One region of the Massilia sp. GER05 genome, then DNA from elsewhere that is predicted to be linked to it. Evidence: predicted binding sites of a transcription regulator. Region 1 holds the regulator's gene; the other holds the start of a gene.
The links. The regulator LexA, encoded in region 1, represses DNA repair genes until DNA is damaged. The targets are predictions, from matches to a motif close to ACTGTATNNNNATACAGT.
Positions count from the first base shown of each region.

Region 2: a site for LexA is predicted at 1,591-1,608, ahead of imuA (translesion DNA synthesis-associated protein ImuA). Genes of this name have one in related genera too.

Region 1 covers NZ_CP178858.1:2,746,338-2,751,743, forward strand. The annotation lists gene ACL58G_RS12285 (hypothetical protein) at 1-163, opposite strand, end outside; gene ACL58G_RS12290 (SAM-dependent methyltransferase) at 324-959, shown strand; gene lexA (transcriptional repressor LexA) at 1,015-1,680, opposite strand; gene rpsF (30S ribosomal protein S6) at 1,969-2,352, shown strand; gene priB (primosomal replication protein N) at 2,381-2,671, shown strand; gene rpsR (30S ribosomal protein S18) at 2,728-3,018, shown strand; gene rplI (50S ribosomal protein L9) at 3,065-3,517, shown strand; gene ACL58G_RS12320 (replicative DNA helicase) at 3,699-5,084, shown strand; gene ACL58G_RS12325 (DUF47 domain-containing protein) at 5,161-5,406, shown strand, end outside.
Region 2 covers NZ_CP178858.1:2,607,770-2,613,175, reverse strand. The annotation lists gene ACL58G_RS11725 (Y-family DNA polymerase) at 1-933, opposite strand, end outside; gene imuA (translesion DNA synthesis-associated protein ImuA) at 863-1,573, opposite strand; gene ACL58G_RS11715 (hypothetical protein) at 1,833-2,639, opposite strand; gene ACL58G_RS11710 (hypothetical protein) at 2,694-3,254, opposite strand; gene ACL58G_RS11705 (porin) at 3,352-4,425, opposite strand; gene ACL58G_RS11700 (hydantoinase B/oxoprolinase family protein) at 4,448-5,406, opposite strand, start outside.

The DNA.
Region 1 (5,406 bases):
GCTCGCCTTTCGCGGTCGTGCGCTTGCCCTGGCCGAGCGCCGTGACGTTGCCGGCACCCGTCGGCGCTCGTTCGGCGCATGCGGCGCGCCATGTGACCAGCGGTGCCAGGCCGTCCAGGCTGATGGCGGCCGGGCAGCGCGTCAGAACAGTGCTGGAAAACATGGTAAGGATCCCGATGTCAGGTTGCGAGGCGGTGTAGGGGAGCCTTGTCGAAGCCGCAACTCTGTCGCCGTTGTTTGCAACTAATCGACATGAGGCGTACGCATAACCCGGGTGATAACGCCTTGCTGTATCATGCGGCTCCTGAAAACGAAGCCTGCATATGCTCATCATCACCATCAAACAGGGCAAGGAAAAAAGCCTGCTGTCCGGCGATCCATGGATTTATTTGTCCGCCATCGAGAAAGTCGAGGGACGGCCCCAGGAGCGCGGCAAACCCGGCGTCACTGCAATCGTGCAGTCGTCGGCACGCCAGTTTCTGGCGCGCGCGGCCTATAACGCCAAGTCGCAGATCGCGGCCCGCGTCTGGACCCTGCGCGAGGACGAGCCGGTCGATCACGCCATGATGAAACGGCGCGTGCAGGCCGCGGTCGCGCGGCGCGCCGTCGCCGTGCGCAACGCCGATCCGCAAGCCCTGACCCTGGTGATCGATGGCGAAAAAGACGGCCTGCCGGGGCTGCTGGTGCACAGCTATGGCGGGACCGGCGGTTACCTGGTGTGCCAGTTCAACGCTGCCGGTGTCGACGCGTGGAAAGTGACCATCGTGCAGGCCCTGCTCGCGGCCACGGGTTGTTCCAATGTATTCGAACGCAGCGACGAGCTGTTGCGCAAAGGGGAGGGGCTACCTGTCATCTGGCGCGCCCTGGCCGGCGACGAGCCGCCGCAGCGCCTGATGGTGCGTGACGGCAGCCGGCTGCTGCCGACGGATATCCGTACCGGTTTCGTCTATCCGCGCTGAGCGCACGATAAAACGACGAGGCCCGCATGACGCGGGCCTGTGTGCAGGTGGGAGGTTAGTGCCAGGACCGCAAGAGTCCGACCGCCAGGCCTTCCAGTGCGAACTCGTCGGTCCTCGGATCGACGGTAATCACGGAAAAGTCCGGATTCTCCGGCAACAGTTCGATCGTGGAACCGGTCTTGCGGTAGCGCTTGACCGTCACTTCGTCGCCGATGCGGGCGACGACGATCTGGCCATTCTTCGCGTTGTCGACCTTCTTGACGGCGAGGAAGTCGCCGTCGCAGATGCCGGCGTCGCGCATCGACCAGCCCTTGACCTTCAACAGGAAGTCGGGCTTGCTCGAGAACATGGCCGGATCGACCGAATAGGTCGCTTCGACGTGTTCCTGGGCGAGGATGGGCGAACCCGCCGCGACGCGGCCGACGAGCGGCAGCGACATCAGGTTCGGCGGAATCGGCGGCACGAAGGCAGGCACTGCGGCCGCAGCGGCGGCCTTGGATTCGACGGACTGGCCGACGAGGCGGATACCGCGCGAGGTACCCGGGGAAATTTCGATCGCGCCTTTACGGGCCAGGGCCTGCAGGTGTTCCTCGGCGGCATTGGCCGAGCGGAAGCCAAGCTCCTGGGCGATTTCGGCGCGGGTCGGCGGGAAGCCGGTGTTGTCGATGGCTTCCTTGATCAGGTTGAGGATCTGTTCTTGCCGTGCGGTGAGCTTAAGCATGTTCGTCTTCGTTGGTACGGGGTCAGACTGTATTTTTGTACAGTATTGCGCCACGCGCAAGGGGATTTCAAGTTTTTTTTGCGCTGCGGTACGCAGCGCACGTCCACAACCTTTTGAGGTGCGGCACGCAGCGCACGTCCATAACCATTTGCGGTGCGGTACGCGGCGCACGTGCACAGTCCCATTGAGCACTTGACGGTTTTGCTGTTATAATGTTGGGCTTTCCCTTCCCACACTCGTCTTGACGCCGAGGTGGGCATTTGTTTAAACGTCCTTAAGGAGTGTTTCATGCGTCATTATGAAATCGTGTTTATCGTCCACCCGGACCAGAGCGAGCAGGTCCCGGCGATGATCGAACGCTACAAGACTACGGTCACCTCGCGCGGCGGCAACATCCACCGCGTCGAAGATTGGGGCCGTCGTCAAATGGCTTACCAGATCCAGAAGCTGCCGAAGGCACACTACATCTGCCTGAACATCGAGTGCGACAACGAGACCCTGGTCGAGCTGGAAACCGCATTCAAATTCAATGATGCCGTGCTGCGTCACCTGACCGTGAAGATGAAGAAAGCTGAAACCGCACCGTCGCCGATGATGAAGTCGGTCCAGCGCGAAGACGCAGCCAAGAGCCACCGCGCCGAGCAGGCCGCCGCTCCGGCCGCCGCAGCCTAAATCTCGCGGGAGCACCGAGCTGTAATACGTGAACGAGCTGTCCCTGGTCGCAAGCATCCTGGAACGCGACGTCCTGCGCTACACCCCGGCCGGCATCCCCATCGTGGGCGGCATCCTGCAACACGGATCGACGCAGACGGAGGCGAGGATGGACAGGCAGGTCGAATTCGAGATTTCCGCGGTTGCCGCGGGCGAGATTTCGGGACGATTTGCCAACGCCGAGTTGGGTGCGATGTACCGCTTCACGGGATTCTTGGCCAGGAAAAGTCGTCACAGCAAAAGCTTGGTGTTTCACATCATTGATTTCAGTGCCGCATAAGCAGTAAGAAACTGCGGGTTGCGGGCACGTTTATAGATAGATACAGGAGCCTCAAAATGGCATTCGGTAAAAAGTTCGACAAAAACAAAGCTAAGCTCAAAGAGAAGCGCAAACAGCAGAACCCGCTGTTCAAGCGCAAGAAATTCTGCCGCTTCACCGCTGCAGGCGTGGAACAGGTTGACTACAAAGACGTCGACACCCTGAAGGATTTCGTCCAGGAAAACGGCAAGATCATGCCGGCACGCCTCACCGGCACCAAGGCTCACTACCAGCGTCAAGTGGACACCGCCATCAAGCGCGCCCGTTACCTGGCTCTGCTGCCGTACACCGACCTGCACAACGCTTAATCGTCGGTTACGACATCGAAGCATAGTCAGATTACTGGAGAATAAAATGCAAGTTATCCTGCTGGAAAAAGTCGTCAACGTCGGCAACCTGGGCGACGTCGTCAAGGTCAAGGACGGTTACGCCCGTAACTTCCTGATCCCGCAAAAAATGGCCCGTCGTGCAACGCAAGCTGCCGTGGCTGAATTCGAAGTCAAGCGCGCCGAACTGGAAAAAGCAGCTGCCGAGAAACTGGCTGCCGCTCAAGGCCAGGGCGACAAGCTGAACGGCATGACCGTCACCATCGCCCAGAAAGCCGGCGTCGACGGTCGTCTGTTCGGTTCCGTGACCAACTTCGACATCGCTGAAGCCCTGACCAAGCAAGGTTTCGCCGTCGAAAAGGCACAAGTGCGCATGCCGACCGGTCCGCTGAAGACCACCGGCGAGCACCCGGTGTCGGTCGCTCTGCACACCGACGTCGTGGTGGAAATCACCATCGCTGTCGTGGGCGAAGCCGCCTGATAAGAGTTTCAAGTAATACCGTCGTCCCCGCGCAGGCGGGGACCCAAGTTGCGACTTCGGATGCAAAGCTTGGGTCCCCGCCTCTGCGGGGACGTTTTTTTTTGCAACAGCAAAAAAAATTCGTTTTTGGAAACTCACCAATGATTTCAGCGCCTGATCGGGAACGGGTATAATGCCGGCCATGAACACCTCAGCAGACCCGCAGATCGAGTCGCTCCGCATCCCCCCGCATTCCATCGAAGCAGAACAGTCCGTCATTGGCGGCCTGCTGCGCGATAACGCGGCGTGGGACCGCATTGCCGACTTCATGCATGCGGAGGATTTTTACCGCTACGACCACCGGATCATCTTCGAACAGATGGTCCGCCTGATCAATGCCGGCAAGCCTGCCGACGTGATCACGGTGTACGAGGCGCTCGTCCAGCTCGGCAAGGCCGAGGACGTCGGCGGCCTCCAGTACCTGAATGCGATGGCGCAGAACACGCCATCCGCCGCCAACATCCGCCGTTATGCCGAGATCGTCCGCGATCGCGGCGTGTTGCGTCAGTTGATCACCGTCGCCGACGAGGTGTCCGGCAAGGCCTTCAATCCGCAAGGTGCCGAGGTCAAGCAGATCCTCGACGAGGCGGAATCGCGCATCTTCGCGATCGCCGAGCAGGGCGCCCGCGGCGCCCAGGGCTGGCTGCCCGTCCAGCCGCTGCTGACCCAGGTGGTCGAGCGCGTGGACGAGCTGTACAGCCGCGACAACCAGGGCGAGATCACCGGCGTCCCGACGGGCTTCACCGATCTCGACAAGATGACGTCCGGCCTGCAGCCGGGCGACCTCGTCATCGTCGCCGGCCGTCCGTCGATGGGCAAGACCGCGTTCTCCGTCAACATCGGCGAAAGCGTGGCCGTCGATGCCGGCCTGCCGGTCGCGATCTTCTCGATGGAGATGGGCGGCGTGCAGCTGGCGATGCGTATGCTCGGCTCCATCGGCCAGCTCGACCAGCACCGCCTGCGTACCGGCAAGCTGCTGGACGAGGATTGGCCGCGCCTGACGCACGCGATCCAGAAGATGAACGATGCGCAGATCTTCATCGACGAAACGCCGGCGCTGAACCCGATCGAGATGCGCGCCCGCGCGCGCCGCCTGGCCCGCCAGTGCGGCAAGCTGGGCCTGATCATCGTCGACTACCTGCAGCTGATGCAGGGTTCCAAGCCGGGCGACAACCGCGCGTCCGAGATCTCGGAGATCTCGCGTAGCCTGAAGGGCCTGGCGAAGGAGCTGGGATGCCCGGTGATCGCGCTGTCACAGCTGAATCGCTCGCTGGAACAACGCCCCAACAAGCGTCCCGTGATGTCCGACCTGCGCGAATCGGGCGCTATCGAACAGGATGCGGACGTGATCATCTTCCTGTATCGTGACGAAGTTTACAACCCGGACTCGCCCGACAAAGGCACTGCCGAGATCATTATCGGCAAACAGCGTAACGGCCCGATCGGCGCCATTCGCGTGACCTGGATGGGCATGTACACCAAGTTCGGCAATTACACCGGCAACCTGAGTGTTTATCAGGGCGATTAAGCCGGGAGCAGTCAACGATCGCGGCATCGCCGCGACTTTCAAAGAAGTCCCAAGAGATTTACCCAACGGAGAACCTATGTTTGGACGCCTGATGCCCACGGAGGGCAAATTTTTCGACCTGTTCAACCAGCACGCCGCGTTGTGCGTGAAGGGTGCACAAGAGATGGTCGGCCTGATGACCAACTTCGACGACCTGGAAAACCGCACGCACGCCGTGGAGAGCATCGAAAAACAGGCGGACAAGGTCACCTACCAGTGCGTGGACCTGCTGCACAAGACGTTCATCACGCCGCTCGACCGTGACGACATCCACAAGCTGATC
Region 2 (5,406 bases), 140 kb from region 1:
TTCCTTCAGCAGGCGCACGAGGTGCTCGTCGCGCCACGTCGGCTCGGCCAGCACGACCTCGACGCCGGTCGGCGGGCGCGCGACCCGGCCCCGCTCGTGCTCCAGCTGCAGGGTGATGCGCTCCACCGCCAGCTGGCGCGCACACAGCCACCCCGTCAGCTGCAGCAGCAGGCATTGCGCGCCCGCCAGCAGCAGGTCGGCGTCGTCGATGCGGTCGTACAGCTCCAGGCGCGCGCGGAAGGTTTCCGGCGGAGATATCCACTCGTACAGTTCCGGCACGAGGCCGTAGGCGGCGTCGAGCAGGTCGAGCAGCTCGCGGCCGCAGCGCCGCTGCAGGCCGGGGCGCGGCAGGCGGCGCAGGTCGCCCAGCGTGTGGCAGCCGATGCCGTCGAACCACGCGGCGTACGGCCGCGCCGGCGGCATCAGGAGTACCGCCAGCCGGTCGAGCCGGCGCAGCAGCGCTTCCATGCGCACGGCGCGGCCTGCATTCGCGCGCGCCAGCAGCCACGCGCCGCGCGCGGTGGGCGCGCACGCGAGCGAGGCCGTGAAGCCCAGCGCGCGCACGTTGGCGCGCACGCGCCGGCACAGCGCGCGGATGCCGCCGAACAGGCGCAGGCTCGCGCCCACGTCCATCAGCAGGGTCGATTCCTCCCCTTCCGCGACCTGCGGCGTGTACTGCAGCAGGGCCAGCGCCACCGCCTGGCGCGCGTCCGCCTCCAGCGCCGGCGCGCGCTCGTGGATGCGCGCGTCCGGCAGCAGCATCAGCACGCCGCCGCGGCGCATACCGGTGCGCACGCCGGCGTCCTGCGCGTATGGCGAGGCCACTAGCACGCGCTCCTGCTCGAGAACGACGCTGCCCGTGTCAGTGGACCAGCTCGGTGCGAACACTTCCAGCGGCAACCGGGGCAGGTGCAGTGCGATCCACAGGCGCATGGCGATTGGGCAGGTAAGAGGTCAAGGGAAGGAACAGCGTCGCGTCACGCTGCGGCCCGCGGCGTTTGACGAAACCGATCTCGATGCCGCCCGCCTGCGGCCGCAGGGACAGGCGCAGCGGCGCCGGCGAGGCGTCTTGCCCGGCCGCCAGCGGACGCATCATGAAGAACAGGGTTTCCCCCGCCTGCGCGGCCAGGTGCAGGCGGCGCAGGTTTTCGGCGCGGATATTGTTCTGCCAAAACAGCAGCGCCCCGCAACTGCCGCTGCGCAAGACCTGTTCCGCGGCCCACAACGCGTCCGCAGTGCGGGTCGCGCGCAGCCAGATCAGTTGCGAGGGCGGCACCCCGAGCGCGGCCATGGCCAGCGCCTGGGGCGGATGCGGCGGCTGCAGCAGCACGATGCTCCGCTGCGCCACCGCCGCCAGCGCGGGACGCAGCAGGCGCATCTCGCCGATGCCGGGCTGTTGCAGCAGCAGGTCGACGAGCGTGCCCGTCGGCCAACCGCCGCCCGGCAACTGGGCGGACAGCGTGGGATGGCCGGTATCGATGCAGCGCGTGTCGCTACGCGCCAGCTGCGAGGCAAGCCAGAGCGACGGATGCAAGGATTCCGGCGCTGCAGATATTGAACCTGAGCAATTCATGTATGATGCGAAGAAATACTGTATAAACATACAGTACTATTCTCATCAGGTTTTGGCAAGGTTAATCTTCTTGAATGTCAGGTTGTGAACAATGCTGAGACTTGGTTCTGTCTGGACGATAACTATTTGACGCAGGGAATCGTCGCCTGTCAAAGTTGCCACCTCGGCGCCCTCGCATCACACATGCCTTCACCTTGGGCGCCAAGCGACGCGCACTCTCGAGGTGATGTACTCTCGCCATCATGGCGAGAACAGGTTGTCATGAGTGGACTGGCGGCTCGCAGTCTGATTTTGAATGAAGTTCATAACTGCCTTTGGATTTCATGACGTTTTTGGTGGCCACTTGTACGATAATCGCCGCCGCTATTGAAGATATGAAAGAGAGCGCAAGACTGGCATGCACTAGGGCAACAGACAGAGTCAAGCAGAACGCCACAAACGAATAAAGCCCGGTTACCATGCCACGGAGCAAAGAGACTGCAAATGCAGCGCCCTGCGTTTTATGTGAAAACGCCGCCAAAACAATTGCCAGGATTGGAAAAACTGCGAGCAGGCCACTCCATGACGCACCAAGTGAGGAAGAAAACGTGGTGACAAGCACAGTCAAAATTGCGCCGGCAATCATGCGAAAAATTATTTCAGAAGCACGAATGGAATTCGAACTGACTTGTCGGGATATCTTTGGAAAGGCGCGGGACGCGGCAACCAATGTGGAAAGCGCGATCACCAATGCAGATAATATTGACGATGGAATAAACGACAAAATCAAAGCAGCCACCGACCATGCAAACAGCCCGCAAAACAAGGAGGGCAAGCAACGGAATCGTATGCATGCATGAGCATAGGTAATACTGAACGACACAGATGCGAATACCGCCGATAACGAAGCGGTTGCAGCGACCGCAGCGAAGCTCGCATCATTCTCAAGAGCCAAAATAAACAGGATTGGCCCAGTAACAACAGGCAGCCCAGCGAGCCATCCCGCAACGTTGGCTCCCCACCGTTTTCCGGCAAAGGTAATAAACGCAAGAAACGCTGGTACGAGAAAAAGTTTTATAGTGAGCATGCCTGATTAAAGAATCGGATGATGAGGACGGAGCGCGTCCTCTCGATGGAAGACTCAGGTGCCGATGGCGTGGCGCTCGAGATGCTGAACAACGGGATCCAGCTCAGGCAGCGGCGGCGCGAATTCGCAAGCCTGCGCGGCCGAAGTCCAAGGGTAGCCCGCGCGCTGGAGCCACGGAAATACCAGACTGGCCGTGCTCGGCGGAAGCACCACCATGGCATGGATGGAAATCACGAGCGCGCTGGCCAAACGCGGCGATCCGGAACTGAACGTCCAGTCGTAGGCGCCGCATCCGACGCGGGTGTTCTTCGTGTCCTTCTCTGTCATTCCGACGAGCCACGCGCAGCAGAAAGCATCGGCAGCTTCCGGTGGGCGCGCCAGATAGAAAGAGTAGATGTTCTCGTAGGTCTTGTTGAACTGCGTGACCAGCGTATCGGCGATGGCGCCGCGCCCTTGCGTGACTGTCGGGAACGTGATGTTGCTGCAACTATTGTCGATGTGGAGCGATGCATCGGATGTGAAAACGCGGTCCAGCAAACAGGGGCGATTTTCATCCTTGGCATGAAAGTAGTTTCGCAGGACGACTTCGGGCGTAAGCAAGGGAGAAGGAGACATGGTGCATCCGGTATGATGGAAATACATGCTGCATGGTCATACAGCATGCATTTCCATCGGGTTTTGGCAAGCTTAATCGTCTTGAATGCCTACGCAATCAAAACGCATGCCGTATCCCCACATCGACCGCCCCGTTCCCCGATCCCCCTTCGATGGCGCTGCCCACCGTATAGCTGGCGCCATGCCGGTTCACGATGTGCGAGATCGAGGTGTACAGCTCGGTCCGGCGCGACAGCGCATAGCGGTAGCCCAGCGCATACTGGCTCGCATCCTGGTCGAGCGCGCCGCGGTCGTCCTTGTGGATCCACGACACCATCCACGTGTGCGGGCCGGACGGGATCGTCGCGCCGAGCAGCACGTCGCGGCTGTCGCTCGATGCGACCGGCGTGACGGGCCGGCCGTACGGGTTCGCCGTGTTGCGCAGCAGGGAACTGTTCAGGCCCTTGTCGACGCCGTACGCGACGTGCGCCTTCACGACGCCGAAGTCGTAGACCGCGGCCAGCACCGTGTTCTTCGCGCTGCCCGCATTTTTGATTGCCGCGGTGTCGTTGTTGCGGTTGTGGTAGCCGAGCCGCACGCGCAGCGGGCCGCTGGTGTAGTCGAGCGCACCGCCGAACTGCCGGCCGGCTGCACTGTCTCCCGTCACCTCGCCGGCGCCATACACCAGTTCCGCGCTCACGCCGCCGATGGCGGGCGATACGTATTTCAGCGAGTTGTCCATGCGGCTGGCCGAGTTGCCGGTCGGGGCCATCAGGTTCTTCGAATCGCCCGCGTAGCCGGATGCGAACGGATCGGCCATCACCACCGTCAGGTATTGCGGCGTGTACTGGCGGCCCGCCGTCAACGTGCCGAAGCCGCCCTGCAGCCCCGCATATGCCTGGCGCCCGAACAGCAGCCCGCCCTGCCCCAGCGCGCCGGTGTCGGCCTGGAAGCCGCTCTCCAGCAAAAAGATGGCGGCGATGCCGTTCCCCAGTTCTTCGCGGCCCTTGAAGCCGAGCCGCGAGCCGGCGCCCACGCCGCTCGTGAGCTTGGTGACGTCGCCGCCGCTGCCGCCCGTTTCCCGGACGAGCGCGACGTCGACCAGGCCATACACGCTGACCGACGCGCCATCGGCGGCGACGGCATTCATGCAGAGCGCGCCCAGCGCGCCGGCACACAGGATTGTTTTCATCGTTGTCCCTTTCTCGTTGTGGTTATTCGTAGTTCGCGGCCGGCGCATACCCGCCGCCGCCTGGCGTCTCGACGACGAACACGTCGCCCGGCTGCACCTCCGTCGTCGCCACGAAGCCGAGTTCCTCGACCCTGCCGCCGGCGCGCACGACGTAGTTGCGGCCGCACTTGCCGGGCTCTCCGCCCGCCATGCCGAACGGCGGGACGATGCGGTTGTTCGACAGGATCGAGGCCGTCATCGGCGCGAGGAAGCGGATCCTGCGCACGCCGCCATTGCCGCCATGCCAGCGTCCGCAGCCACCGGAGTCGTGCGCAATCTCGTAGCTGTCCAGGCGCACCGGATAGCGCCATTCGAGCACCTCCGGATCCGTCAGGCGCGAGTTCGTCATGTTGGTCTGGACGACGTCGGTGCCATTGAAACCCTCGCCCGCGCCCGAGCCGCCCGCGATGGTTTCATAGTACTGGTAGTCCGCATTCCCGAACGTGAAATTGTTCATCGTGCCGGGTGACGACGCCTGCACGCCGAGCGCGCCGTACAGGGCGTTCGTGATGCAGCTCGACGTCTCCACGTTACCCGAGACGACGGCCGCCGGATAGCGCGGATTGAGCATCGACCCTGCCGGGATGATCACGTTCAGCGGCTTCAGGCAGCCCGCGTTGAGCGGGATGTCGTTGTCGACGAGCGTGCGGAACACGTACAGAACGGCCGCCATGCAGATCGAGCTCGGGGCGTTGAAATTGTTGTCGAGCTGGGGCGACGTGCCGGTGAAGTCGATGTCGGCCGTGCGCGCGGCGTGGTCCACGCGGATCGCCACCTTGATCTCGGCGCCGTTGTCCAGGCGGTACGTGTAGCTGCCGTCCGTAAGCGCGCCGACGACGCGGCGCACGGCTTCCTCGGCATTGTCCTGCACGTGCCGCATGTAGGCCTGCACGACGTCGAGCCCGAACTGGTCGACCATCTTCAGCAGTTCCTCGACGCCCT